Linked DNA regions of Rubinisphaera italica. The main gene of each other region encodes a partner of the protein of the gene in region 2 in a complex. Links are inferred from orthologs where the notes say so. Each region holds a gene or a part of one and is shown on either strand. Other genes may lie near its edges. The genes, in order: hisF and hisH.

The links.
Region 1: the proteins of hisH (region 2) and hisF are in contact, whole or in part, in a crystal structure (PDB 6RU0), measured with the Thermotoga maritima proteins. The link is inferred for Rubinisphaera italica from one-to-one orthologs. Residues at the interface, in WP_004080484.1 of Thermotoga maritima: Asn15, Arg18, Arg22, Arg117, Leu118, Pro119, His120, Met121, Gly122, Trp123, Asn124, Asn134, Gly135, Tyr136, Tyr138, Val140, Tyr158, Glu180, Lys181, Ser182, Ser183, Lys184, Ile185; in WP_004080486.1 of Thermotoga maritima: Met1, Leu2, Ala3, Arg5, Ser40, Glu41, Asp45, Glu46, Ala70, Glu71, Ile73, Asp74, Ile75, Pro76, Phe77, Asp98, Lys99, Ser122, Gln123, Glu161, Thr195, Leu196, Asn247, Arg249, Glu251.

What each region holds. Positions count from the first base shown.
Region 1 is NZ_SJPG01000001.1:13,370-28,316, reverse strand. The notes cover bases 6,338-9,139. They hold hisF (imidazole glycerol phosphate synthase subunit HisF), read left to right. Parts: upstream 6,338-7,249; coding sequence 7,250-8,029; downstream 8,030-9,139. Other genes in these bases: xerC (tyrosine recombinase XerC), read right to left, coding at 8,239-9,138; Pan54_RS00095 (REP-associated tyrosine transposase), read left to right, coding at 6,338-6,925. In the rest of the region: Pan54_RS00135 (ParB/RepB/Spo0J family partition protein), read right to left, coding at 1-183; Pan54_RS00130 (sodium:calcium antiporter), read left to right, coding at 557-1,570; nadD (nicotinate-nucleotide adenylyltransferase), read left to right, coding at 2,531-3,142; Pan54_RS00115 (hypothetical protein), read left to right, coding at 3,283-3,516; eno (phosphopyruvate hydratase), read left to right, coding at 3,714-4,985; Pan54_RS00105 (hypothetical protein), read left to right, coding at 5,315-5,674; Pan54_RS00100 (hypothetical protein), read left to right, coding at 5,706-6,161; more of Pan54_RS00095, read left to right, coding at 6,323-6,337; Pan54_RS00080 (hypothetical protein), read right to left, coding at 9,428-9,664; Pan54_RS00075 (hypothetical protein), read right to left, coding at 10,016-11,095; Pan54_RS00070 (GNAT family N-acetyltransferase), read left to right, coding at 11,264-11,752; ATP-dependent DNA helicase RecG, read right to left, coding at 11,800-13,908; tRNA (N6-isopentenyl adenosine(37)-C2)-methylthiotransferase MiaB, read right to left, coding at 14,167-14,947.
Region 2 is NZ_SJPG01000001.1:1,176,836-1,191,816, reverse strand. What follows is about bases 5,402-8,237. They hold hisH (imidazole glycerol phosphate synthase subunit HisH), read right to left. Parts: upstream 7,206-8,237; coding sequence 6,597-7,205; downstream 5,402-6,596. Other genes in these bases: Pan54_RS04555 (prepilin peptidase), read right to left, coding at 7,263-8,237; hisA (1-(5-phosphoribosyl)-5-[(5-phosphoribosylamino)methylideneamino]imidazole-4-carboxamide isomerase), read right to left, coding at 5,770-6,513; Pan54_RS04570 (YybH family protein), read right to left, coding at 5,402-5,477. Also shown: aroE (shikimate dehydrogenase), read left to right, coding at 106-1,596; Pan54_RS04590 (YciI family protein), read left to right, coding at 1,831-2,154; Pan54_RS04585 (DoxX family protein), read left to right, coding at 2,171-2,587; Pan54_RS04580 (hypothetical protein), read right to left, coding at 2,830-4,554; more of Pan54_RS04570, read right to left, coding at 4,554-5,401; more of Pan54_RS04555, read right to left, coding at 8,238-8,561; Pan54_RS04550 (shikimate kinase), read right to left, coding at 8,561-9,118; Pan54_RS04545 (arylsulfatase), read left to right, coding at 9,531-11,042; Pan54_RS04540 (ATP-binding protein), read right to left, coding at 11,077-11,520; Pan54_RS04535 (ATP-binding protein), read right to left, coding at 11,844-12,284; Pan54_RS04530 (STAS domain-containing protein), read right to left, coding at 12,583-12,936; Pan54_RS04525 (phosphatidate phosphatase App1 family protein), read right to left, coding at 13,382-14,437; Pan54_RS04520 (hydroxypyruvate isomerase family protein), read right to left, coding at 14,495-14,981. UniProt on the Escherichia coli protein: IGPS catalyzes the conversion of PRFAR and glutamine to IGP, AICAR and glutamate. The HisH subunit catalyzes the hydrolysis of glutamine to glutamate and ammonia as part of the synthesis of IGP and AICAR.

The DNA.
Region 1 (14,947 bases), 1.2 Mb from region 2 along the record:
AGGCTCATTCGAAGGACCACCTCCACCGAGCAGAGCATCGAGTCCACGTCCGAGTCGGCGTTTCGGAACCACCTGCTGTTGAGGGGCCTCGCCCTGATCCTGATACTCTGGATTGTGTCCCTCGTGAGACTGAACATGATCCATCGAAGAATTGTTTTGATCGAATACGTTATTTTGATCCATCGCTTCAAACCTACCGCTAGTGGCGAAAAAAAGGACGGCGAGCTCCTGTTAAACTACCGATTGGCCGGACTCTAAATTGAGGCTCGAATTCTGACAAGAGCACTCGTCGTTTTGTCATGTTGACAATTTCTCTGCCGTTTCACGTGAAACGGCAGAGAGGTTAGAGATTAGTGATGAGAGGTGAGAGTGAGGTTTCTTCAATACCTTTCCGAGGGCACGCCCAGAACTCACATTTTATTTCCAGATGATTTGTGCCAGAGAACGCCTATCAATCACTTCGACATGTGTTAGTCTGAAGGGAAAGAAACCCACTTGATGCATCAGTGACAAACCGCTCGCCTCGTCAGTATTCCAATAAATTTCATGGCATTAAATGATCACTCCTACATTGATTGCATTACTGATCGCCGGACTGGCGACCGGCCTGATCTGGGTTTGCTGTTCGCGGCTGGAAGTGCTCAGCGAGCAACTTTCGGTTCACTATGATTTACCCGATGTGGTGCGCGGCGGAGTGGTCACTGCAATCGCTTCCAGCTTTCCGGAACTCTCGAGTGTTGTCATTTCGACGGCCTGGCACGGGGAGTTCGAACTGGGAGTAGCCGCCATAATCGGCTCGGCGATTTTCAACATCCTGGTGATTCCCGGCGTCTGCACGCTCGCTTCACGAAAGCTCGAAGCAGATCGGGATATCGTTTTTAAGGAGATGCTTTTCTACCTTCTGGCGATCGCCGTCTTCTCGTTGACTCTTGCCTGTGGAGTCGTTTTTCAACCAAGCGAAGAAGCGTCCCATTCGGGATACGTCAGTCGGAGTCTGGCCCTGATTCCGTTATTCACGTATCTGTTTTATCTCTATATTCAATGGCAGGACTCGCAGGATTCGAGTCCAGAAAAGCCCACCACAGAACCTGCCAATATTAAACGAGACTGGGGACTGCTGGCTGTCTGCCTGATTTTTCTCGCCCTAGGAGTCGAACTTCTGGTTCGCTCTGCCATCCGTCTGGGCGAGATTTTTGAGACACCAAGCTTTCTGTGGGGTCTGACAATTATCGCTGCGGGGTCTAGTCTGCCCGATTTATTCATCAGTCTGAAGACGAGCAGAGAAGGGGAGGATACGACTTCGCTCGCCAATGTGCTCGGCAGCAATACGTTCGATTTGCTGGTCGCGGTTCCGATTGGAGTCTTGATTGCGGGAGCATCGCTCTTTAATTTCGGTCGCTCGGCACCTCTGTTGGGTTGCCTGGCTGGGAGCACTTTGCTCGTGTTTGTGCTGATGCGAAACCAGATGAACCTACGCAGGCGAGATGCACTCATTATGCTCGGAGCCTATGGAATGTTCGTTGGTTGGCTGATTCTGGAGTCGATTGGAATGATCAATCTATTGCGATGAAACTCTCCAACATCTGTTAGGAAAGGCTTCCAGCCTGTCTGAAACCTTGTCGATTTCGTCAGGCACTGCCTGACCTACACCTGTTGGATAGGTTTAATTGAGAAAGAACCTACCGGGTGGCTGGGGTCACACCGAAGCGGAGTCCCCAGGCGTGTTGGTTCACTTCAAAGCCACCTCCATTCATGCTTGCCCTGCTGCGCGATGCAAGCATGGTACCGGCATACTTCTTACAGGAACCCACTGGTCACTGGCCCCTCGACACTGGCCCTTTTTCCGCGAACTTATTAGCATCCCCTGTGTCTCTCAGACAGGCACTAAAAAAATCCAAAAAGATTCTCGTGAGATCGGATTGACCCGCATGGGGGAAGTGCCTAGAATTCGCGAACACCTCGGGGTGTAGCTCAGCTTGGCTAGAGCGCCTGCTTTGGGAGCAGGAAGTCGCACGTTCGAATCGTGTCACCCCGACTCCCGTCAAGAGGACGGATCAACATAAATAAGAGCGGTTTCCACCATTGGAGATCGCTCTTATTTTATGCGCTGGCGAGGGTGGCTGGGGTCTTAGCGCAGCTCCCCCCAACTCCAAATCAGTTTTATTAGCCAGCCCAAAAATATTTGACTCCCTCATTTACCGACCTATGTTTCAGGTAATCAACACGAAAACACCGCTCGGCTCTTCGCGAGTTCGAGCTTGATATCAGCGCGGCGAGAGATGCTGGGAGCATTGAGGGGACTCGCCGTGCTGTTTTTTTATAGTGAATAGTTGCTAGTTATTAGTTAATAGTTCTGGAATTCCACTCGAAACGCACATATCGCAGAATTTGATTTTCGAGGTCGTTTCTGAATCAATTCCTGCAAAACTACTAATTACTATTCACTATTCACTAACGACTACCCTTGACCTCCCCGGAAAATTGATCACAGTTTCACGTGAAACAATTACGATTTTCCAACGAGGTTGCGATGAGAATTGGGATATTTGGGGGGACGTTCGATCCCGTGCATCTGGGGCATTTGATCCTGGCGGAGACCTGTCTGGTCGAGTGTCAGTTGGATCAAATCCGCTTTCTGCCCACGTTTTGTTCGCCACATAAGACGAACGAAAAGACGACCTCTGCCAAGCAACGGCAGTATATGCTCGACTTTGCGACCGCTGGAATCCCGGAATTTGTGGTCGATTCTCGCGAAATCAAGAAGGGCGAAGTCTGTTATTCAGTCGACACGCTGACCGAACTCCGAGCCGAATTCCCAGATGACGAACTCTTTTTTCTCATCGGAGCCGACTCACTCAACGACTTTCCAACTTGGCGAGATCCCGAGAAAATCGCTGAACTGGCCACCATCGCGGCTGTCAATCGGGGCCAGATGAGCGAAGCGGAGATCGATGAGATGTGCCTGCAACTGCCGGATTCCGTGAGAAAATCGGTGCAGATCATTCAAATGCCGGGCATAGAAATCTCCGCCAGTATGATGCGGGATCGAGCTTCGAAAAATCTCTCTATCCGTTTCCTTACACCCAGACCGGTTGAGCGGTATATTACAGAGCAGAAGTTGTATCAGATTTCTGCAGAGTAAATAGTCACCGAGTGGCGGGGGCGCCTCGAAGAGAACCCCCCGAATTTTAACGTCCGGGGGCTTCCGCTAAGCGGAGCGCCCCCGCCACCCAGTCTGATTTCTCGAACACAATTCCTTTTCTAACCGCTCCTGAATTGATTATGCGAAACAAAATCACTCAAATCCTGAACCTGCTGACATTCATTTTTCTGATCGGAATTGTTCCGTCAACCGCCTGGGCGCACCCCGGTCACGGTCAGCCGGAAACTCAATCAACCATTTGGCACTACCTATCTGAGCCGATGCACATCGCCCCGGCACTGGGTGTGATCGCCATGGCGATCTGGATGGTTGTTCGATTTTTCGCAACAAATTCCGACAAAAATCAACACTAAGACATACGTTGGAATCAGTTGGATTTCCCGATTTCCGCCCACCTTGCGTGGATGTTTCGGGCAAAGCGTGGTAAAACGCAATCGGTTCACGTACGAAATATGGGTTCATTGCAAGTCAGGCATTACTGGCTTCAGCAATTCTAGACCCCTCAACAATAAACCCTCAACATTCAACAAATCATAAAGAGGTCACGATCATGGGATTGGCAATTTCTGGAGTTTTCGCACGTCAAATTTTGGATAGCCGTGGAAATCCAACCGTTGAGGTCGACATCGAACTCGAAGATGGCACCCTCGGCCGGGCCGCTGTTCCAAGTGGAGCCAGTACCGGAACTCACGAAGCCTGCGAATTGCGGGATGGCGACAAATCAGTTTATCTCGGCAAGAGCGTTTTGAATGCCGTCCAGAATGTGAACGGCGAAATTGCCGATCTGCTTTACGATATGGATGTGACCGAACAGGTTGCTCTTGATAAAGCAATGATCGATGCCGACGGCACCGAAAACAAATCTCGACTGGGAGCTAATGCGATTCTGGCTTGCTCAATGGCTGCCGCTCACGCTGCCGCCCGATCTTGCGAATTGCCATTGTTCCGCTACATCGGCGGACCAGCCGCGACTGTTCTGCCAGCTCCAATGATGAACATCATTAACGGTGGCGAACACGCCAACAACGGAATCGGCATCCAGGAATTCATGGTCATGCCTCTCGGCTTCTCCTGCTTTTCGGACGCTTTGCGAGCCGGTGCAGAAATTTTCCACGCTCTGAAAAAAGTCCTCGCCGACAAAGGGATGAGCACTGCCGTTGGTGATGAAGGGGGCTTTGCTCCAGACCTGCCGAACTCTCAGGAAGCGATTGAAGTCATTTTGACCGCCATCGAAAAGGCCGGATACAAGCCGGGCGAGCAGATCAAAATCGCTCTCGACTGTGCCGCTTCTGAATTTTATGACGACAAGAAGAAGCAATACAACCTCGAAGGCACCTCTTACGACTCCGCAGGATTCGTCGAATTGCTGGCCAGTTGGGTCAACAAATATCCAATTTGCTCGGTCGAAGATGGCTGCGGCGAAGATGATTGGGATGGCTGGAAGCAGCTGACCGAAGCTGTCGGCGACAAATGTCAGCTTGTCGGCGACGACCTGTTCGTAACCAATTCCAAGAGATTGCAACGCGGAATTGATGAGAACATCGCCAACAGTATCCTCGTCAAAGTGAACCAGATCGGCACCCTGACCGAAACCATCGAAGCGGTCAACCTGGCTTATCGCAACAAATACACAGCGGTCATGAGCCATCGTTCCGGCGAAACCGAAGACACAACCATCGCCGATTTGGCCGTCGCACTGGGAACTGGACAGATCAAAACCGGTTCTGCCAGCCGAACAGACCGGATCGCGAAGTACAATCAGTTACTGCGAATCGAAGAAATCCTGGGTCATACCGCTCAGTACGGTGGCACGATTTCGTAGGTGATTTGAATAGAAAATCGGGTAGCCCAGATAGCTCCGCTATCTGGGTGGACGAAGTCCACAAGAGGCCTTCAGTTTGATGTTGAGTTAATCCAGAACTTCGTGCGGGGCTACCCACGATTCGAAAAAGATATTCGCATGACTGTATCAATTGATACATCAAGCAGCACTAATTCAGTTTAGTGCTGCTTTTTTTGCGCCACGAATCACATATTCAGAGATCATTAACTAGATTCTCAAATTGTAATTCGTGTACAAACTTGACTGAGTTGTATACAAACGATACCTTCCTCGCGTTGTATAAATCAGTGTTAATTTGGGGGGTTCTCATGTCAATCCGTATGGAATGCAAGCATTGCTTTCGACCTCTTAAGGCGAAAGATTCGGCGGCTGGAAAGAAAATACAATGTCCCGGATGCGATACAATCCTCAAAGTCCCGCGGCCTCGTCGACGCAAAAATGAAGAGGATGAATTCGCCGACGCACTGAACTCTATCGATAGTCACAAGGACTATGCTCCGATCTCCGATGAGTTGCCTCCTGCTCGACGCTCCCGCGGGAAATCCAGTTCGAAAAAATCCAGGGATTATGGTGCTCCTGTATCATCTCAACTCGCCTCTCTGGTAATTGGGGGGTTTATGTTATTTGAATTAGTCATCTATGTGATCCGCCGCAATCTGGGAGCGTGATTCAACATTAATAAGAAAACAGAGAACCAAGATGAATGACTGTATGCTGCTTTTCGCTCAGGCAAAGCCCATCAACCTAGCCCTAATATTCGGCATCTTATTATTTGTACTGGCATTGTTTGCTCTGGTGACGCTTCCAATTTGGACCATTATTCTTCGAGCGTCGCTGAAGTGGTTTGCGGGTTTGGATGTCGGCTTTGGTCATGCCTATGGCGTTTCTTTTATATTGATCTTGATTTCTACGATCCAACAGATCTTATTCCGTCTGGCGTTATACGGTAGTATGCCACAAAGAGGAGAGCCAGATATCAGTGGATTGATTGGCTTTCCGATCATATTTTGCCTCCAATCATTGTTAATTGGAGCCCAGTTTGAGCTTTCATTTCTTCGAGCCTGCCTGGTGGAATTAGGAATTTTTCTGGTCTGTCTAGTTATTGCGATTGTCATCACCGCAGTCGTTTTGATCTTCTCTCTGGTGGCTATGTAGTTCAATTTCTGATCGGGTGGGCAAAACATTTGTTGCAAAAAATAAGTCATCGTAAGAAGGCATTTATTGAGTCTGTGATCCATGTTTTAAACGTGTTCCCAGCGTGCCACGGCTCTGTGAGCCGTGCAAAATGCGGGTGGAGTGGAAGCAAACACGGCTCGATGAGTGTGACACAATTTAATGTACTTCGACCATTGAATATGATTGAGAAGCGAAATTTCAAAAAGCGTCGTGCGTACAACGATCCTCGGCATGCTCACTTTCTCACTTTTTCATGCTGGAAAAGAATGCCTTTGCTTAATAAAGATCGATCCAGAAATTGGGTGATCGATGCCATTTCGCAAATGAGAATAAACTTGGATGTTTCGATTCTGGCATATGTGATAATGCCTGAACATGTCCATCTACTTGTCTATCCCAACAATGATCACTATGAAATCAGACGGATATTGGCAGCACTCAAATCACCTGTTTCCAGAAACGCCAAGAAATATTTAGTTGAGAACTGTGAGACAGGCTGGCTAAACTGCCTTACAACTTATCATGGAGCACGTGAGGTTTTTCGATTCTGGCAACCTGGGGGCGGGTTTGATGAAAATCTTTTCGAAAGTAAATCCATTGAAAATGTCATCGATTACATTCATGCGAATCCTGTTCGAAGAGAATTAGTCTCTCATCCTTCTGATTGGAAATGGTCAAGTGCGCGTCATTATTTTGGAGAGGAGAATTCTGTTCTCCAAGTTGATAAGATTGATTTTTCATAAAATTGATTTTGTGAATGTGAGAAATACTTGGTAGTGGATTCACCCGCATTTCGCACGGCTCACAGAGCCGTGGCACACCTGCATTTGCGATTGAATTGAATTCCAGCTCAGTGTGATTAGTACTATAGTTTATTGGGAGCAATGGATCCTTAATAAATTTCGATCCTCAAACTGAAGCCTCTTTTTGACTTCGTCCACCCAGATAGCGGAGCTATCTGGGTTACCCGAGTTTCTTTTTCTCTCTGCCACAAAGGTATCGAATCTCTAATAGATCATCGATTCGATTTTACACTCACCACTCACCTCTAATCCCTCACCTCTACCATGCTAGCAAAACGAATTATTCCCTGTCTTGATGTCCATGCCGGTCGCGTTGTGAAAGGTGTGAATTTTCTTAACCTTCAGGACGCTGGCGACCCTGTTGAAATCGCTTCCCGTTATGAAGCTGAGGGGGCCGACGAGCTCGTTTTTCTGGATATCACCGCTAGCCATGAGCAGCGGGAGATTATTTTGGATGTGGTCAAACGGACCTCGGAAGTCATTTTCATGCCGTTGACGGTGGGTGGTGGCATTCGCACTTTGGACGATATTCGGACTTTGCTCAACTCGGGATGTGATAAAGTTTCGATCAACTCGGCTGCGGTGAACGATCCCGATTTTATTCGTGAGGCTGCTTTGCGGTTTGGAAGTCAGTGCATCGTTGTGAACATCGATCCGAAACGCATCTATAAAGATGGCCAGGAATTCTGGGATGTGCATATCAATGGAGGTCGCAAGCCGACGGGATTGGAAGCGGTTGCCTGGGCGAAGCAGGTTGAAAAACTTGGAGCAGGAGAGATTGTACTGACCTCGATGGATGCCGACGGAACAAAAGATGGCTTCGATATTGAAATCACCTCAGCTGTTTCGGAAGCAGTTAATATCCCGGTTGTGGCTAGTGGCGGATGTGGATCTCCCGAGCATATGCGGGTCGCATTGACTGAAGGCAAAGCCGACGCGGCTCTGGCAGCCAGCATTTTTCACTACGGCGAATACACGATTGATGAAGCAAAATCGTATCTGGCTGAGCATAGTGTTGTTGTGAGGCAGGTTACGAAGACTTAGTTTCACGTGAAACGGGTTGGAGTGGCCAGTGTCGAGAGGCTAGAGGCCAGTGTGATATTTGGGTGGCACGTCCAAGAACGCAGTGATGGGCGTGGCGATTCAATCAGCTGAAATTAAACACACATACAAGCACGAAGCGCAAGCGAGTGTGTCACAAAAACAAAGATCAATTACACACTCGCTTGCGCTTCGTGCTTGTCAATTCAAAATCATTTCGCGTGGGGGTGTGCTTTTTCGTAAGTATCGCGAAGTCGGGCGGCGCTGACGTGAGTGTAGATTTGGGTTGTCGTCAGGCTTTTGTGGCCGAGTAATTCCTGGACACTGCGTAAATCGGCACCGCCATCGAGCAGGTGGGTGGCGAAACTGTGACGCAAAGTATGCGGCGAAGTCTTGTCGGACAAGCCGGTTTGCTTGAGATATTTTTCGATCATGCGACCAATACTGCGCGTCGTCAGTCGGCAGCCGAACTTGTTGAGGAAGAGAGCCTGCTGGTCATCTGCAGTGGACCTGGGGCCATTTTCCCGGACATCGAGCCAGCGTGATAATGCTTTATCGGCGTAACTTCCAATCGGTGCAATACGTTCCTTTTTGCCTTTTCCACGGACACGAATGATGTTGGCATCGCGGTCCCAGTCGCCGATATTCAGGGAAACCAATTCGGCAACACGGAGGCCAGCAGTGTAAAGAGTTTCGAGAATTGCTCGATCTCTTAGCCCGGCTGCTTCATTGGCAGGAGGGGCTTCAAGGAGTGCGGCGACTTCGCGTGAGTTCAAATAGTGCGGAAGTTTTCTTCCAACTCGGGGTGTTCTCAAGGCTTTGGCGGGATTGGAAGAACACATCTGTTCGCGGCAGCAGTAGCGAAACAGACTGCGCAGACAGGCCAGACGGCGAGCGATTGTCGTGCGCTGATAGCCACATTCGTGCAGGTAGGTGAGATATCCGCGCAGGCAAGGGATATCGGCTTCAGCTGGTCTGGGGACAGAGCCGAGGCGATCCTGGCAGTAATCGAGAAAGGATGCGAAATCTTCGGCGTAAGATTTCCGTGTCAATTCGGAGGCATTCCGCTCGACGCGCAGGTATCTCAGAAAACCATCGAAGGCTGCTTCCATAATGAACTCTTGGAGTCGTTAAACAGAAACGACAATCGAGCCATCCTTAGCCTGCGATGATCGAGATTAAGTTGAAGTACAGACATTCCTGTCTGTGGAAAATGGGTGCTGGGTTACGCTACGCTCACTCAACCTACTGGAGATCTTAATTGAGAACAGGTCAAAGGATCGTGACAATACCCGTGCCATCACTGGCACGGCTCGCCTGCTTATGATGTCCTAAAATTTAGGAGTTATTCGCATTTAACTCGATGGCACGGTGCGTCAGGACGCACCCTACGGATTTTAATTATGCGGATTTGCGGTAGAAGGATTCTGATTGAGTTGTGTCTTTCAGCTTATCGCGGCGGAGGGCACGGACGCGTTGGCTCATGACGGCAGCATCGTACCACGAAAAATTCAGGTCCGGGTCGGCGGCGTTTCTGCCTAATGTCTGCAGCAGTTCATCATGGCTGGATTCATCGTAGAGGAAGATGTATCGGTGACCATCTTTGACAAGTGCCAATACATTAATTTCTTCCCCCATCCCTGGTACCCCCCGCTCGAAATTGTGCTCGCGCGATTCCGCTGGAATCTTTTCCAGTCGTCAAAACTGTCCCTGTGATGACGAAAGGGTATCGCGAAATTATGTTCTCAGGTGTTTAACCATTCACATGGCTTCTGCAGTCGCATGAGCAACAAAACACAATCAACATTGTGTTTGCTCCTGCGGATCGTTGCAGAGACATTTGAATTCGATCAATAATCCTGTCCGTAACTCTTATCGGACATGATTCCGCCATCCTGAAGAACTTTTCGAGCAACCGGTATAAGCTACCAAAAGAGATTAGAGGGGAGAGATTAGAGGTTAGAGTTGTTATTCACTAACGCCCAACGCCTACTTATATTTTCTCGACGTAAACACGAATCGTTTACGGGCTTCGCCGCCGTGGAGTTGGAGCATTTCGAGAATCATGCGGTGCATGCAGAAGCGGATGAAATCTTCACTGCGATGCAAATGTCCTGTCCAACCGCCGCTGCGTTGATCGCCACTCAGTTCGAGATAGTTTCTCAGGCTGGCCGTGAAATCGGCGTCGGCTCCATCGAACACTCTGGTGTAGGACATGTAGGGTTGTGAGGAGCCATAGGCGAAGGGATCTTCGTAGACTTCTATTTCCTGATGCATTTCTGGAGCCAGATATTTCTCCATCTCGTCAGGTGGCATCGCCTGTGGTCTTAATGCAGCCACTTGAGAGGGAGACTCGAACCCTGGTCCGATATGAACGGGCAGGCTGAGAGGCGGGTTCTGTTCATAAATGAGCTGCAAGGCTTTTTGCAGGGCGCGATCCCACTCGGCCTGGAGGGGATCGATTTCGCCATCGGCATTCTGGGCACGGATTTCCGTTTTGTTTCTGAAAGGATTGAGTTGTGCAGTCGAACAAGATTTCTCTTTCCATGCCTTCTTGAGCCGTCGACTCCATGACGAAGACTCGGCTTCCGCCTCTCGGCATTCCAGTTCGATTTTCTTACGCATCTGTGGATCGACTGCAATGCCGGGCTGAAATTCGGGGATACCGGGAGTGTACCAGGAAATCTGTAATCCAAGACGCGGGGGATAATAGGGCGTATATTCGGTGATGGCTCCAAAGCAGATGCTGTCAGCATCGAGAATTTCGACCAGTTTGAGCATGTCCTCGGGCGAGTCGAGATTGATTTGGTGTTCGGCCATCGCCGTTTCGACAACGCCAATAGGAATCACTTGAAAACCAGGCGTTTTTTGAAGTTCGGTGAAGTAAGCTTCCGCAAACCGACGCCCGTCGACGCTACGTTCGGGAGAGAGATTGACGAAGGGGGCGATGGCAATCCGAGAGAGATTGGGGGCAGGATTGGAAACGCCAACCTGTACAATGGCACAGCCAGAGAATCCGCTCAGGAGTCCAGAGATGATCAGAATGAGAATCCGCGTCTGAGGACGCATGGCCGTTTCCCCTGTTAAGCAACTTTACAAAGTGGTTCTCTTCTCCTTTGAAAGGAACCGACAATGTCCGCGCCGCTGTCCATTGGTTATGATCGTCATAACCGTTACAGAAACTTTAATCGGAATAGATTGCCCAGTCTCACAAGGAGCTGGCTACAGGATCAAATCATGTCATTTACCATTCGGCCAGTAAATCCTGAAGATTGTGAGACAATTCTTTCTCTGATTCGTGAATTAGCGGTCTACGAAAAGATGCTCGATGAAGTGGTGGCGACACCAGAAATGATTCGTGAATCATTATTCGGAGATCGCCCTGACGCAGAATGTCTGCTGGCTGAAGTGGATGGTGATTGTGTGGGGTTCGCACTCTACTTTTTTAACTATTCCACATTTTTGGGGCGACAGGGTTTGTATCTGGAAGATCTGTTTGTGCAGCCTGAATTCCGGAAGCAGGGAATTGGGAAAGCATTATTTAAGAAGGTTGCTGAAGTCGCCGTCGAAAGAAATTGCGGCAGGATGGAATGGTCGGTATTGGATTGGAATGAGCCATCAATTGAGTTTTACAAATCGATGGGAGCGGAAGCGATGGAGGAGTGGACGGTTTATCGTTTGACAGGTGAGAGACTTAAATCAATCAATAAAATTGATTCTGTCTAATGTATTCGGGGTGGTGGGGACGCTCTCATAAGAAGTAAAATGAAGCCTCAGCCTGTACGGGTCAACCCGAGTTGATCGCCGAAGCGTTCCAGTACGCGGCGTTTGAGAGGGGCGAAGTCGGGCTCATCGATCGTGCCGGCCTGGACCATTCTCGAAGCAGCCCGGCTGGTTTCGAGCAGGATTTTTTCGTCGCGGGAAAAGTCGGTTACGCGGAATGGTTGACTGCCGTGCTGTTCAGTGCCGAGAACGTTGCCTGGGCCACGCAGGGCGAAGTCGGCTTCGGCGATTTCGAATCCATTGTTCGAGCGTTCGACCGCCTGGAGACGTTGCAGAGAGTCCTCATTTGCGGCTTTGCTGAAGAGAAAGCAAAAGCCACGGAAAGAACCTCGACCGATGCGTCCGCGTAACTGGTGGAGTTGAGAGAGGCCAAATTGCTGGGCGTCCTGAATGATCATCAATGTGGCATTGGGAACATCAACGCCAACTTCAACAACAGTGGTGGCCACGATGGCATCGAGTTGACGATCACGGAAGCGTGACATCACCATCTGCTGCTCGGCTCGGTCCATCTGGCCGTGAATCAACCCGAGTTGAAAGTCGCGGAGCTGGTTTTGTTGTAATTCTTTGAAGATTTGCAATGCTCCTGCGGGAGCTTCGGGGTCGGGGGAATCGATGTAGGGGCAGACGATGTATGCCTGTCGGCCCTCATTGAGTTTCTCGACGACAAACTGCCAGGCTTTCGCTTCGACTTTGGGAGTCTGGACGAGGGAGGTGACAATCGGCTGACGACCGGGAGGCAGGTCGGTCATTGTGGAGAGGTCGAGATCTCCATATTGTGTGAGGCAGAGGCTGCGGGGGATGGGAGTGGCGGTCATGACGAGGACGTGGGGGACTGTGTCTCGGGCTTGAAAACGTCCACGTTGCACGACGCCGAATTTGTGTTGTTCATCGATGACGGCCAACCCGAGTTGATGATATTTGACATCGTTCTGAATGACGGCTTGAGTTCCGAAGATCATTTGCATTTCGCCGGTCGCGATTTTGGCGAGTCGATCACGACGCTCAGCTGGTTTCAGGCTCCCTGTCAATAAACAGCGTTTCACGCGACTGTGCAGCAATGCTTCATGAATTGTGTTCCAGTGCTGTTGAGCGAGTAGTTCGGTTGGAGCCATCAATACAGCCTGGTAACCAGCAGCAACCGTGGCGAGCATGGCATACAGTGCGACAACTGTTTTTCCGGCTCCGACATCGGCCTGTAAGAGGCGGTGCATCGGTCGAGATTCTTTGAGGTCGTCGACGATTTCAGAGATGGCCTGCTCCTGGCCATCGGTGAATGTGAAATCGAAGAGTCGTCTGATACGCGCGTTGATCTTTGGTGTAACAATAATTTCAGGAGATCGTTCAGTGGTTTGGCGGAGACGTCTGCGGAGAGCCATGCCGATTTGGAAGTCGAGTTGTTCATCGAAGACGAGTCGTCTGCGGGCGGCGTAGAAATCTTCGACGGTTGGTGGGCGATGAAGATTTGAAATGGCCTCTTCTAAATGCGGCAGTTTGTAGTGTTTGCGTAGTCGTTCGGGGAGATCGTCTGCCAGTGTCCCTTTGACGAATTCGAGAGCTGTCCTAATGTAACCTCGTAAAATGTCGAGCGTGATGCCTTCTGTCAGCCGATATTTTGTGAGGACTTCGCCGCGGGAGTTTTCGTCGTCTTCTTCGAGCCATTGCATGCGGGGATGAGACATTTCCCAGCGGTTATCGCGAAACTTGGGCTTGGCAGACCAGAGCAGAAAACGATCGGACTGAAGTTGCCGTAGCATCCAGGGTTGATTAAACCAGGTCGCGCGGACGAGACCATCGTCAACGCGCATCACAGCTGCCGTCATGGTACGACCGCGGGAAATGGCTCGAGAATCGGAATCGATAATCTGACCACGGATAGTATGGATGCGATCGTCGGTCAATTCGTTAACGAGCGAGAGCTGAGAGAGATCGACAATGTCGCGGGGGATGAGCCAGAGGAGGTCGCGGACGGTTTCGACATCGAGATTTTTGAGCAGTTTTGCACGATGCGGACCGACCCCCTCGAGAAACCGGATGGGAGTTTCGAGGGGTTCGGTTTCCGGGAGATCGGATGTCGAATTGTCGTGTTCCTCAGTCATTGAACCATTGGAACAAACGGCTGATTTTTTCTCCAGTGAAGGGAGAAGTACTGGGGGCTTCGGTTCGCCCCCAGCCACCCTTCCTGGCTAGGAATGAGATCCATGATTTACAAGCACGAAGCGAAAGCGGGTGAGTGAGTACTGGTGAATTTGACTCACTCGCTTGCGCTTCGTGCTTGTATTTTTGCCAGAAATTGTCTGATGACGACGAAGTGGCAGGCACATTTTGTCAGGCATTGCCTGACCTATGGTCTTGGATTAACCCTGCAGGATCGGGAGCAGGTCTGAGGAGCCGTGCTGGATGGTGCGGGTGATGATGTCGCCCATCAGGGTTGTTGGCGTGCAATCGTGAATCTGGACGTTGGCGATGGAACCTGCGAGGCGAGGATTGCCATCGAACACAACGATGCGATCGCAGCGACTGCGTCCGACCAGTTGATTGGTGCTAGCGTTGGTCGGGCGGTTTTGCTCAGCTTTTACCGCACTTTTGCTCGGACCTTCGACGAGGACTTCAACGGAGCGGCCGATGAAGTCGGCATTGTCTTCGGCACTGATCGCGTTCTGCAAATCGAGCATTTCGTTGTTACGACGTTTTTTGACTTTATCCTCGATGTCATCTGGATAGTTGTCAGCCGCTTTGGTGCCTGCCCGTTCGGAGTATTTGAAAATGAAGCTGTTTTTGAAGCGGAACTCGCGGACGGCTTCCATTGTTTTTTGATGAGCTTCTTCGGTTTCGCCACAGAAGCCGACGATGAAGTCGCTGGAGACCGCACAGCTGGGAATGATTTCGCGGATGCGATGCATCATGTCGCGATACTCGGGGACGGTATAACCACGCTTCATTTTTTTGAGGACATCATCACAACCGTGCTGTAAAGGAACATGCAGATAGTGTGCAACCTTGGGCAAATCGCGGATTGCGTAGAGCAGGTCGTTCGTCATGTCTTTGGGGTAGTTGGTAACAAATTTGATTCGCTGAATGCCTTCGGTTTTATGAAGTAACTCCAGCAAATCGGCCATGCGATATTCTTTGCCATCT
Region 2 (14,981 bases):
TGTCGACTTTGAAATCCGATCCAGTTTAAGTGTGTCGATCAGTCTGTGCCTGATTACCATATAAGTTACTCGGAATTACCTCTCATATTTTCAGGCTGAAACTCAATGATTTGTGTCAGTATTGGTCGCACCCGTTTAAAAATGATGCGTGCAGAACATGAAGCGTTGGCGAAGGCTGGTGCTCAGTTGGTTGAACTTCGGCTGGACTGGTTGAAGCATGTTTCCGATATCTCCCCCCTCTTGAAAGATCGTCCTACGCCGACTGTGATTACCTGTCGGCGCGCGGAGGATCGGGGAAAATGGAAAGGATCCGAACAGGAACGCATGATGCTTTTGCGTTCTGCCATTGTCGATGGCGTCGATTTTGTCGATCTGGAAGTTGATATCGCAAAATCAGTGCCGCGTTACGGGAAAACAAAACGTCTGGTGAGTTATCACAATTTCGAGGAAACTCCAGATACATTATCTGATATTTACGAGAGCCTGATCGATCAGGATGCGGATGTCGTGAAGATTGTCACGATGGCAAACAGCCCGGCCGATGGCGTGCGAATGCTGGAACTGGTCGCCTCTGCCAAGAAGCCGACGGTTGGATTTTGTATGGGCGAATTCGGGCTGTTCACGCGTATTTTGTGTGGGAAGTACGGATCCCCCTTCACCTATGCCAGTTTCAGCAGCGAGCGGGAACTGGCTCCGGGGCAAATTTCCTATCGAGACATGATCCAACTTTATCGTCATCATGAAATCAAGGAGACGACAAAAGTTTACGGCGTCCTCGGCGATCCCATTGCACACAGTTACAGCCCCAGAATTCACAACGATGCGTTCGCTGATCAGGGAATCGATGCTGTCTATGTTCCGTTCCGCATTTCTGAACAGCATTTTGAGGAGTCTTTAAAAGCATTGCGACGCATCAATGTCGAAGGATACAGTGTGACCATTCCCCACAAACAGCGGGCGATGCAAGCGGTCGATCATGTCGATGAAGAAGTCAAAACGATTGGAGCAACGAACACATTGTATCGAAACAATCGTGGCATCTGGTTTGCAGCCAATACGGATCTGGAAGCCGCAATGACGACATTGCGTGAAGCGTGTAAGAAGGCAGGCTGGCCAGAAGGAGGATTCAATAACCGCAAGGTTCTTATACTGGGATCCGGTGGCGTGGCAAGAGCGATTGGACTGGGCGTTGTGAGTGGTGGTGGCCAGTTGACGATTGCAGGACGGACCAAGGCCAAAGCGAAAGAGCTTTCCGAGCAGTTGAAATGTCAGTATTGCACGTGGGAAAATCGGGGGTCACAAACTCCCGATGTTCTCATCAACTGTACTCCCATTGGCATGTTCCCGAATATGAATGAATCGCCATTCGAGCAGAACTGGATGAAAGAGGGCATGGTTGTCTTCGATACGATTTATAATCCTGAAAACACATTGCTCATCAAATATGCAAAACAGAGAAATTGTTTTGTGGGAAGCGGGCTGGAGATGTTCGTGCAACAGGCAGCCGCTCAGTACGAATGCTTTACGGGTCAAAAAGCTCCAATGAAAACGATGAAAGAATCTCTGCGGACAGCCATTTCACCGATTCGAAAATAGCGATACGGAATCTGTAATGAGTGCTGATCCTCCATTTGAGCATGAAAACAGATTGAAGATCTCTATCAAACAGAGTCCCGTCGCATCTTCGCGACACTTGCAAAGCTCGTTCGAGATTTTGATCTGGCTGAAGAAGAGATTCACGAAGCATTAGCGGCTGCTTTGAAACAATGGTCCGAGTCAGGCATTCCTCACAATCCGGTTTCCTGACTGGTTTCGACCGGACGATTTGAGGTGGCTCTTGAGGAATTGGTCCAGTTGTGTCATAAACTGCCCACAAAACAGCAATATCTGGGTGCGGCTCAACTACACGCTGCAAAGACCGCGACTTGTGTTCAAGTCAGAAACGGTCAGCAGATTGTTTCCGACGGGCCTTATGTAGAAACCAAAGTACAACTCGGTGGTTACTTTCTGATCGATGTGAAAGATCGCGAAGCCGCCATTGCGATCGTGGCTCAAATCCCTGGCTCTCGTTGCGGAACCACTGAAATCCGACCTGTAATAGAAGTCTTCAACTTGCCCGATCTGCTTCCTTCACCCCAACAAACACAACAATAACTCCTGAGGATATAAAATGGCGATCTCTCCAAAACGTAAAATTGCAGGCTGGATACTGAGTGGACTTCTGGCTGTCATGCTGATCGGACTAAGTGCCAGCGGAAAGTTTACCGAATGGGAAGGTAAAGCTGAGATGATGGACAAACTTGGCTATCCGATGGATGTCATTAAGGCCATCGGAGTTGTTGAGGTTGTTGTCACGCTATTGTTTTTGATCCCACAAACCAGTTTTGTGGGAGCGATACTGTTAACGGGATATCTTGGTGGAGCGACGGCAACTCATGTTCGCATCGGTGATCCATTTTTCATGCCGATCATTATTGGTGTCCTCGTGTGGATTGCATTGGGACTGAGAACGCCCGGTATTTTCGCCTTAGCGATAGGCAAAAGTCCTATCGATTCCACGAACTCCAAAGTCCAAATTACAGAGTAGTTCTCACATGAATCGTATCTATTAACACAAGAGCAGATTCAAAAAATACCTGCAGTGTTCAGCAGGAGCAAAAACAGGGTTATGAGGACATTTGGTGTCCATGCGACAGCAGATACCATTTGAAAATGGTCTAATCTATAATTGGACCAATGCACGACAAGGTCAGTTAAATATCAAAAGGACACTGCCGATTCGCCAGCAGTGTCCTTTTTGATGATCATATCAATGTGCAGTTCAATCAGTTATTGAGCTGTGTCTCCATCAGCGGGTTCATCCAGTCGAATCAGTAAGTAGTTCTCGACTTTCTCAGTTCCAAAGTGGACCAGCAGAGGAACTTCGTCCTGAGTCAGGTTATAAAGTCCTGTCTCTGCGACAATGGTTTCGCTCTCTCCGATGCGGAAGGCAACACGCTGGGTTTGCTCATCGACCTGCCCCTGAATGGTTTGAGTCTGATCGGTTTGCGTATTGTAAAGCGTGCCACTGATAATCCCGTTACGATCGACCGCTAACTGTACGACCCGAGAAGGATCAGTATCATTTTGCCCAGTTGAAAGTGCGAACGTCCCGAGTGGCATCCAATCCGCGTCCTGATCTGCAGCTTCTTGATTGGCTGGTGGAGCGACCGTAGCCAGCTCAGCAGCCGACATCGCAAAATCATCGGCGGTTGCGACCTGTTGTCCATCGATATAAACATTGTTGTCCTGATAGACAACATTCCCGCCGCTGCCATAGTCATAATAAACGGGCTGCTGCCAGACCTGAGGATATCGATTGGCCCAGACAAACCACGTGCTGTATGCCCCCCATGCAGGTCGCCTCCACCAGTAATTCCAGGGATACCTGTCGTAGTGATTGCAGTAATGCCAACCGGCAACTCCATGATAGTGGTTCGACCACCAGCGATTATTAAAACAGTTATCATAGTGGCCATGATTCCAATGATGGCGAACATTATTTCCCCAATTATTCCAGTATGGCCTTGTCGTCGCGGGAAGAGTCGTCGGACGGCCAGGACGATAGATGGATTTCGACCAGCGGTTGTTAATATTCACATTCGTGCTGTTATCGATATTCACCCAACTCGGTTTGTTATTGATGATATTGTTATTCGACCCCGGTTTATTCACCCAGTCTGGGCGGTTTCCATTGCCCGGACGATTTCCATTACCTGGTCGTCGGTTCGGCAATTGGGTAATATTTCCAGGACGGTTATCGCCTCCACCTGGCCGATTCGGTATATTTCCCGGCAATGTTTGTGGCTTGAGTGGTTTATCCATTCCGAGAAAATCACCTAATCCTCCGGGAGTCGGACGAGGTCCAACGCCACTGGGACGATTTCCGGGATTAGGAATATTGCCAGGTAAATTTGGACGATTGCCATTTCCGGGTAAGGTCGGACGATTTCCATTCCCAGGTAAAGCAGGTCTGTTTCCATTTCCGGGCAACGAAGGTCGATTATTTCCAGCATTTGGAAGATTGCCGGGAAGTGTGCTCGGACGATTTCCAGGCATGGAAGGTAAAGTCGAAGGACGGTTCGGAAAATTAGGAATGCTTGTGTTTGGACGTTGAATATTCGGTTTTTGAATGTTCGGCATTGAAGGACGACTACTCGGGATGTTGCCGGGCAGCGTCGATGGTTTCAAACCTCCACTCGGTCGACTGATGTTTGGTCGTGAACTAGGAGCCGAAGGAATTGAAGGTCGAGAAATCGGCTGTGATGGTCTCTGAATATTCAGTTTAGAAATATTCGGCTTGGGAGCACTGATATTCGGCCGGGAGATATTACCACTGGGACGAGCCCCACCACCTCCACTCGGACGACTGATTCCTCCGCCACCTCCACCGCCTCGAAATCCACCGCCGCCACCACCACCTCGGCCACCAAATCCTGCCTGAGAAATATCTGCTGAGATCAACGAGCAGGACATCAATACTGCACAGTATTTAATGAGTAAGAAATGTCTCATTATTCCTGTCCTCCTTCAACAGTTTTTGTTGTGGCTTTGGGAACACGACGCACTCTGACTGGTTCACGTGAAGGCTGAAGTTCTCCATCAATCGAGGAACTTGTCAAGGTGACTTGAAGCGATTCCTCTGTGATCTCGCTGAGTTCGCGAATGCTTTCTGCAAGTTGACCTGTTGGAAGTGTGTGAACACTTTTTATCACCCAGCTGTCTCCATTTTTCGACCAGAACCCCGAGCCGAACGTGCCGTCTGAAAAGAACGACCAGGATCGAATTTGCTGAAACTGCGGGTCCCATCCAATCACTTCTGTTCCCTGAGAGGTCCCGTCTTCTGTTTCAATAACAAATGTACGCAGCAGAAAAACCTCGGTGGCAGACCACTTGCAGGAAGTCGTCGCAATCACCTGATCGGAATCGTCCTGCCAGGTTCCTACCAGCCAGTCGAGTTGTTTCAAGCTCTCTTTGGCTGAAGCAGCTACCTGTGCAGATTCTGTGATCGATGCAATTTTCCAGTTCTTGTTTTCTTTCGTAAATAGAACTTCGAAGTTAGTTGATTCCACAGTTCCATCATTGAGTTGCAAACGGGTGTTACCAGTAACTTGAATTACACTCTCACCAAGTTGTTTAAAGCTGGAAGTTTCTGCAGTTAGTAATGCATTTTCATTGTCTGCAAAGAATTGTTTCAGATCAGAAATAATTTGCTCGCGACCTTCTGTTTTTTCTCCAGTAGAGAGATTTGTAAAAACACTATTTTGTGACCACAAGCTGGCAATTTTTTTGGAATCTTCATCGTTGAATGCTGTCAGATACTCACTTAATTGTTGCCGCACGAGATCTTGTGGAGTGGATTTTTCAGGTTCGTCTCCTGAAACTGTGATTGCAGAAAGTGTCAGCAGACACGTGAGAGACAGGAGCAGAGATCTCATTGGAAGTTTCCTTTTTTAGATGACCATGTGCAGAAAGGGTGTCAATGTGAAGATGGCCCAGAATTGTTCACATATTGATTATGTGGTGTCCAGTTAAAATGAAAAGTATGTAACCATTGAGAATTGGAAATACTTTGATTTTTTATGTATTCAGATCAAAAGCGTAGCCAATAATTACCCAATCGAATTCGAAAAATAAAAGTGCGGAAAACATTGGACCAGACTTAAAAAACGCCTTTGCATAACAGGGTGCAAAGGCGTTTATGAAATTAGATACGATTATAAACCATAGTCAATTTTCACCAATCCGCTCCAATGCTTCCGGCAGCGAGATCGTTCCTTCGTACAACGCTCGACCGATAATCGCAGCTGAGACGTAAGGAGATTCTTTTTCAATTTCGAGCAGATTATCAATATCTTTGATCGTAGTCACACCACCTGAGGCGACGATTGGAATCTTGAACTGAGCCAGTTCTCTGAAATCGTTGAGCGTTCCCGGATCAATTCCCTGCATCATGCCATCGTTGGCGATGTTCGTATAAATGATGGCCGCCAGTTCGGTCCCTTCGAACTGCTTTGCCAGATCAATGGCCGATGTTTGCGAAACATCAAGCCAGCCAGCAGTCGCCACCATCGAATCTTTCGCATCCAGCCCCAGCGCCATGTGACCGGGAAATCGTTCAATCATCTGGTGAAACCATTCGGGTTCCTTCAATGCCTGTGTTCCAATGATGGCACGGTCAATGCCGACGTTATTCAGAATATCTTCAATCGTTTCCAGGGTTCGTAATCCCCCTCCTAACTGACAGGGCACATCGACAGCAGCTACAATGCTTTTGATAACTTCACGATTCTGAACTGCTCCTGCTTTGGCCCCATCCAGATCGACGAGATGAATTCGCGTGGCTCCCTGCTCTGCCCACAGTTTTGCGACCGCAACGGGATCGTCGTTGAAGATCGTTTCCTGATTGTAATCGCCCTGACGCAAACGGACGCAACGGCCTCCTCGTAAATCGATCGCGGGAATAAGTTCCATGTGTGATGTCTTTTATGATCTGTGATAAATGAAAAAATTAATTTTAGAAGTAGTTCAGGCAATTCCTGACCTACCGTTTTGAATTACAACTCTGAGAAATTCTTCAGGATTTGCAAGCCGTGTTCCTGGCTTTTTTCCGGATGGAACTGAGCGGCATGCAGATTGCCCCGACGTATCATGGCGACCACGTTTTCGCCATGCTCAGTGCATGCGGCAATCACCCCTTTATTCTCTGGAACAACGTGATAGCTGTGCACAAAGTAAAACCAGGCCTCGGCAGGGATGTCTTTTAATAGAGGATTATTTTCCTGGATATCATTCAACTGATTCCATCCCATGTGAGGAATTTTCAGCGTCTTACTTTTTTTGAAACGAACAACTTCGCCAGGCAATACGCCGAGACCCTCATAGTTGCCATCTTCGTAACTGCGATCAAACAGGAGTTGCAAACCGAGGCAAATCCCCAGTAAGGGACGATCGGCTTCGATGTGTTTGAGCAACGGTTCGATAAAACCGAGTTCTCGCAGATGCTGCATCGCATCCCGGAAGGCACCAACGCCGGGCAGAACGAGCCGGTCGACATTTTCGATTTCTGCAGGTGTCGTGCAGATTTTTGTCTCAACCCCAACGCGTTCAAACCCTTTGGCAACCGATCTCAAGTTGCCCATTCCGTAATCGATAATGTGAATCATAATTATATTGTCTTAGTAAATTATTTTCGCAGGTCATACTGAGGCCATCTGACTCTTTTAACGACACGGCCCCCGCCAGTTCTGTTCATGGAATTTCCCTCGACTGGTCGATAATCCCGACCAGTTCTTATGAGACCATTGATCGTTTTGAGGATCGATCTTGCTGCCCATGTGGTAGTGTAGCTGGTCGGCTGATCGCCATCCGCCTTCCTCTTCTTCCCACTCAGGAATCCCAATCAGTCGTTTCAGGATTTGAAGTAACCAGAGTGTGACCACTAGAAAAACGAGCATCATAGCAGCAAATGCAATGAGCAGCGGACCAACTGCGAAAATACGAATCAAGCCAGGCCAGAGGGTATTCCAGCCAAATATGACCACGAGAGTCGCCAGTGACAGGTAGGGTCCGTAAGGCAATTCCTTGGGAAAATTTGCCAGTGATAACGTACGAAGGATTGTCACGACAGCAATCACACATAAGGCCATCACCGGAGCCAGAAAGAAGACAACCACAACCGGCTGCCAGCCGATGAAACTGCCGATCATCGCCATGAGAATGACATCGCCAAAGCCCATCGCTTCACGCTTCAGGACAAAATGACCAATAATCCGAACTGACCAAACGATTCCGCCCCCAACAATAAATCCAGCTGTAGAGACCGCCAGCGCATGCCAGTGATGATTGTAGTGAACCCACTGAGGCATAATTCCCGTAACCGGCCACCAACTCAACATAGGGAAGAGTTGCTGAGAAAACTCAACCATACTGGGATCTTGAAGCCAGATCGGAACCAGAAAAAAACCGACCCCCAAAAACTGTCCCAGGAATCCGACAATCATGGCTGGAAAGGTGGAGCCATCCGGAATAATCCACAGATCGAAATCGATAAATGTGGCAACGAAAAGTGTTTCCACCAGGAAGAGGAAATACAGAAACCGTCCCCAGACAAATAATGGCGATAACGTCTTCCAATCAAAAATCGGCTTGGCCCAATAGGAACTGACAACTGTGGCATGCTCTGCACCACCCCACTGTTCCGGTGGAATCATGCAGAGAAATGTCAGTACAACCAGAAAGCCGTTGAGCAGTTCGAGCCATGGTTCACGTCTGCGGATGCGTCGTCCACTATAAGGAGATCGTCCCACAATCTGAGAAGTACCAATGACCGGTAAAATATGATACCAGCGCGTCTGAGGATATTGTCCCAGACGCTTTTCCTGACGGAATACTTTCTTCCAGGCCGGGAAGACATAAAATTCATCAGGTAGACGATGAATGCAGCGATTTAAAAACCGGCCCAGAAATAAGCCCGCAATGAAGAGGATGCCGCATGTGATCAAATAAGAAGCTGGCAACATCAGGAGGTATGTTCCTTGATGGCAGTTCGGCTTTGTGGAGTCCATCCCTGAATCAGCTGAAGAATGTCATCAACCAGATCAGTCAGTGTGCGTCCCGCTGTCGAAACTTCAAAGTCACTTACGGCCTGATAAACAGGAATACGATTCTGTAGTACGGTGCGAATTTCTTCTTCAAATTTCAAATCGGTCAATGCGGGACGAGTTTCTGTGGTAGATACATCCTGCGTGAGCCTGCGGATCAGTTCCTCAGTCGGAGCAGATAACCAGAAAACAGGGCCAGCGTGTCGCATCAGTTCGCAGGTTTGAGAATTGAGTATCGCACCGCCTCCCGTTGCGATCACGAGTTGATCCTCATTAAACAATTGTGCCAGAATTTCAGCTTCAATTTTACGAAATTCGGGTTCTCCGTGGCTCTTGAAGATGTCGGCAATTGTGCAGCCCGCCTGTTCTTCAATGAGACGATCGGAATCAACTGCTCGCCAATGCAGACGTTCAGCGATCAATGGAGCAAGTGAACTCTTGCCGCAGCCTCGATATCCGATTAAAGAAACAATCATGGTGTACTATTTAACATTGGCAGTGTTCATGCGACAGTTCCAGAATTCTAGATTGTGCACAATCGAATTCGACTGAAGACCGTTTTTGCTTTTGAATGATACTCGCATGTGAGAGAGATCTCAATCAGACAGAACTGCTCAGCTGACTCGTAAGGGTTCTCAAAACTTCATTCAGTTCAGTGTGATGCATTAAATAATTGTGCACAGACCAGCATGATTAGCATTGATCGAGCCAAGTTACAATCAAATATTGTTCGATCAGTGGCAAATATTGTTCGATCAGTGGCAAATATTGTTCGATCGGTGGTTGAGAATTGACCTGAGCTCTTATTGCCAAGACAATCGATGCTTACAACCCAATCCTGAACATTTCATCAAAATATCAGACTGATAAGGATTTAACATGCAATCAATGATCGAGAATGAGTCCAGCTTCACTCACACTCAAGTCAATTCTTGTCAAGTTCTGTTTATCATGTGCCTGACAGTTGTGGCATTCCTATCCCAAACGCTCTCCTCGCATTTTCTTTTTGCTGAACAGTCCAGTCAGCCGAATATTGTTTTGATTATGGCCGATGACCTCGGTTATCAGGAACTCGGCTGTTACGGTCAGAAATGGATTAAGACGCCTCATATCGACAAACTGGCAGCTGAGGGAATGAAGTTCACGAATTTTTATGCGGGAAACGCGGTCTGTGCTCCGTCTCGTTGTTGTTTACTAACAGGAAAACATCCCGGACATGCCTGGGTTCGAAACAACGGTGATCCTAAACTTCCTGAAGAATTACGAGCAAAATATGGCTGGGAATTTCCTGGTCAAAATCCGATTCCTGCTGCTGAGGTGACAATTGCCGAGATGCTCAAGCAGAAAGAGTATGCCACGGCTGCCATTGGGAAATGGGGATTGGGACATTTCGGAACCAGCGGAGATCCCAATAAGCAGGGTTTTGATCTCTTTTATGGCTTCAATTGCCAGCGACACGCCCACAATCATTACCCCAAATTTCTGTGGCGGAATGATGTCAAAGAAATTCAGCCGGGGAATGATCGGACCCTCAATGGAGAGACTTACTCTCAGGATCAATTCACCAAAGTTGCACTGGAATTTATTCGCGAAAACCAGAAACGCCCTTTCTTTTTATATCTCCCGTTTGCAATTCCGCACCTTTCGATTCAAGTCACAGAGGAATCCCTGGCAGAGTACAAAGACGTTATCCCCGAAGAGGATTACGTTCATAAAGGTTACTTGAAACATCCGTATCCCCGAGCAGGATATGCAGCCATGATTACCCATATGGATCGTGATATTGGAAAAATCATGACTCTGCTCGAAGAATTAGAACTGGATGAGAACACCGTTGTGATGTTCACTTCAGATAACGGACCGACTTACGACAGACTGGGAGGTTCTGATTCGGATTTCTTTGGGTCAGCCAACGGGTTCAGTGGCCTAAAAGGAAGTCTTTATGAGGGTGGGATCCGTGTCCCGCTGGTTGCTCGCTGGCCGGGAAAAATTCCCGCTGGAACAACCACCGATCTCATCTCGGCTTCCTGGGACTTTTTACCAACTATCGCCGATTTGACTGGGACAAAACCTCCAAAGACAATTGATGGCATCAGCATGACTCCGACTCTACTTGGAGATGCAGATCATCAAATCGAGCACGAATTCCTGTATTGGGAATTTGCGGCTTACAGCGGTCAACAGGCCGTCCGGATGGGGCCTTGGAAAGGGATTCGCCAGAACCTGCTTAAGAAAAATGCGGAATTGAAAACAGAACTTTATAACCTGGAAAGCGATCCCTCAGAGAGCAGGGATGTTGCTGCTGAACATCCAGAGGTCGTCAAGCGAATCGAGCAACTCTTTTACGAGCAGCACACGAACTCGGAAGTCTTTCGTTTTCCGGCCATCGATACGAAGTAATCTCCTGGCCTGATAGAAGTATAAAAGAACGTCTTTATTCCGAGACGCTCATCTGTTTGATCATTGTCAGGGAGTTGCCTTGCGCGTTGTAGATCACTTCGTCCATAAAATTTCGAATCAATAAGACGCCCCGTCCACCGGGACGTTCCAGATTCTCTTCTTCAGTAGGATCAATGAGCGATGCAGGATCGAATCCTGTGCCTTCATCGGTAATGTTGACCGAAATTCGCTGGGCTGTAACTGCCCATTTAAAGGTTACCGTTTTAGATGGATCCATCCGGTTACCATGACGAATTGCATTCGTTATCGCTTCGGCTAACGCCAGACGTATGCTAAATAGATCTCGATCTGAAAAGGAAAAGGATTCGAGCAATTCGATAATCTGATCCTGTACATCGAGAGCCGCAGCTTCGTCACTCGGGATAACAGCACTTCCGGATTTTGTGTTGGAAGAATTTGAAAGGTTAGTAGGAGGCATAAGTAAGCACATTCCCAGCCCGCGGAATTGCGTTGTCAACTCAACAGAATCGAATCACTCTGAATTCAGATTACGCTGATTTCAGGCATATTGGAAGCTTATTTTGAGTCTCTCGAATGAGATATTAGATTTAATAAGAATTGAGAATATCGATACATTAAGTGAACTTCAGACAAAGACTATGCCGCAGTTCATTCATGATGATGGATGATGCACTAATTAATAATAGTGCCTTGAATTTCCTCGGGAAATGCCCAATACAAATTTTCACGACTCTTCAGTCCCCACTGGTACTGACGAACTCACAGGAACTTAAGAACTAATTATTCTGTTGACTCTTCCGAACTTTTTTTCTTTTCAATCGTGAGGACATTTCCGACTTCGTTGTACTCGATAGTGTCCATAAACGCGCGCATGAGCATAATTCCACGCCCACAAGGCCGCTCTAAATTTTCATCATCAGTGGGATCGGGGACGTCTTCCGGTTCAAAGCCCTCCCCCTCGTCAGCAATTATAACCTTTACTAATTCAGAACTGATTCCCCACTGTATTTTGACGGACTTTGAAGCATCCATCCGATTGCCATGCTTGATCGCATTGATGATTCCTTCTTCCAAAGCGAGTCGCGTACTGAAGACATCTCGCATTGTGAATTCATACTTTTCCATCAATGCAACAATACGTTCCTGCACCTCCTGCCCGCGAGCAGTTTCGCTGGGGATCGTTTCATCGAAATATTCGTCGAATCGTTCGGCAAAAATCATTGCACCACATAACGCGTCAAACGCTATCCAGGAAGAAAAGCTCACGTAAAAACAGTACGAGTCACATGAATTTTAATTCATTTCCCCGTAAGACTCAAAGAATCTCATCAACCCTGTTGTCCCAGCCATGATTCCAGAACTGAAACAATACCATCCGGTCATTTCAAAATAGCAACCGTTCCTGAATGGGAGAACTTCAGGTTTCTATGCTTCAACCTGCTTTGAATTCTGACTGTTTCAAAATGAACTGATGGTTGAATTCTTTTCAATAACATTCAATCAGAAATTGAATACGATTTTAGAAACCCTGCAAGGCATCTTCCTGGGTGTCTTTAATATCAAAAAGCTTATTGAGTTTTGTGATCGCAAAGACTTCATAAATATCTGGCCGAATGGAGCACAATCGAAGCTTGCCTCCACTGGCTTTGACTTTTTTGTCCATAGTGATCAACTTTCCAAGTGCAGCACTGGAGAGGTACTCTACATTTGAGAAGTCAAGGACGATCCGTTTCCGACCATCTTCTTCCACCAGGGCAAATAACTGGCTACCGATTTGTTGGATGTTGTTCTCATCGAGAATCTTTTTATCGACAAAGGTAGCAATTGTTACCTCACCGACTTCTTCGACATCAATGCGTCGGCTTGTTGCCATATTCACTTTCCTAACACGATTAAGGTAACGAACCTATAATTCATCGGACGCTCAACGTCTGTGCTGACCATCACGATAACAATGACAAATAACGAGGGTTTAACTGGAAGTACCAACAACTGATGGGAAATGCCATCTGGTAAGACCTGCAAATGACCACGGAAAAATAATAACACTTCTATGCGAATGATGACAGTCAAGAGCAACATTGAAACAGTAATCGAGAAGATCGATCAGGAAAATATTTGACTCGATCGAGTCGTGAAGCTCTAACCACATGAACATCAACGAGCACTTATATTGAGTGACTTTGCCTGACTTGTCAACTCGATTTCTACAAGTTGAACATGGATTTGACAAGAGTTCTGCTGATTTTGCTGACAACTCAATCTTGATAAACTGTAACACGCTAACGTTGAATTTCGTCATGCGTGATTAAATAGGGTTAATTGTTGTCAATCTGATTTTGGTAGGTGCCTAACATCTCAGGAAGAAACTGAGACTCGAGTCGTAAAACATCTTCAAAAATGATCCACTTTCGAGGCGAAACGTTCGTAAAAGCCTTACGAAAGCGAATTGATCCAGGCAGATCCGGGCTGACATTCCGTAGACAAATTCCGAGTGTCTGATCCGGAAATCGCCGTGCAATATCTCCGTAAATTTCAGGATCTTTTTCACCGGTATCTCCAAATAGTAAAAACCGTCGATTGGGAAATCGGAACATCATGTCTTCAACGACTTTTCGTTTCTTCTTGTAAGCCGGAAAGATCTTTTTGAGAAACGTTACATCCTTCAAAGCGAACTTGCGTAAATGAACCGAACCTTCCGGAAAGTTGTGTTCACTCAAAAACTGCGAGACTGATCGAACCATCTGCCAGGGTGTCGCGGAAATGTAATGAAAACTTCTCTCAGGAGCAGCCAGATGGTTGAATAATTCAGGCATCCCTTCGATGGGACGAAATGGTCGCAAAAATGTATTGGCGAGTAACTCTTCGCGATTGCCAACATTTGAAAATTTGATTGTATCATCGATATCGGAAATGATGGATAGCCCCTGATCGGGAATCAGATAGCATCCTCCCACCTGATCAATCTGACAATCTTTGCGGATAGCCGTCAGAGAGACTTTTTTTGCCCCAAACGTGGTCGTTGCCATCGGGGAGTCGTCACTTATGGTGAGGTTAATTTTCGTCTGGAAATGACCGTTTCGCTTTGTCTTGACTGCCAGTAAGTTCGTCCGATCATAAGCGACTTCAATCACCACTTTTTTGCGATTTTCAACGACAAAACCACCCGCCCGTTCCCGAAAGAAAGGAGGATCGGGTTGATTCCGGTCGATTTTCAAGGCCCGTCTCAAAAATGAGGCCGCCGTCCTTTGAAAATGAAAATCGTCAGCTCCATCAAAGCACCAGCCATGAACGTCAGCAGACCAAGTCCCTGAGGCCTTGTGTTGATGGGCAATTGTCGGAAACAGGACGAGATTTTCTCCACCTGCGCTCATAGGAATCTCCACGTCGGCTCCAGTCTTCTGGACTTTATCACGTCTGTTTGTAAAGCCTTAAACGTCACACAAAGCGACGGCTTCCTGCAATCCGGTTAAGGCATCACGTGTCGGGATATATTCCTGTCCGACATAACCGTTGTAGCCCACGTCCAGCAATGCCTGCATGATTGGCGGGTAATTGATCTCCTGAGTATTATCCAATTCGCCACGACCAGGATTGCCAGCGGTGTGAATGTGTCCCAGATAATCCTTATGCTGATTTATTCGACGAATGACGTCGCCATCCATAATCTGCACATGATAAATGTCGAAAAGAAGTTTAACCCGATCCGACCCGACTCGTTTGATAATATCAATACAGTAGTCGGTATGATTTCCCTGATAACCGGGATGCCCCTTCATTCGATGAGTGTCATCTCGCGTATTGAGCATTTCGATACAAATCGTCACATTATGCTTTTCGGCAAACGGGGCAATCTGCTTGAAAAACTTCACACAGTTCTCTGCCCCTTCTTCAGGCGTCAGATTGCCACTCATGCCT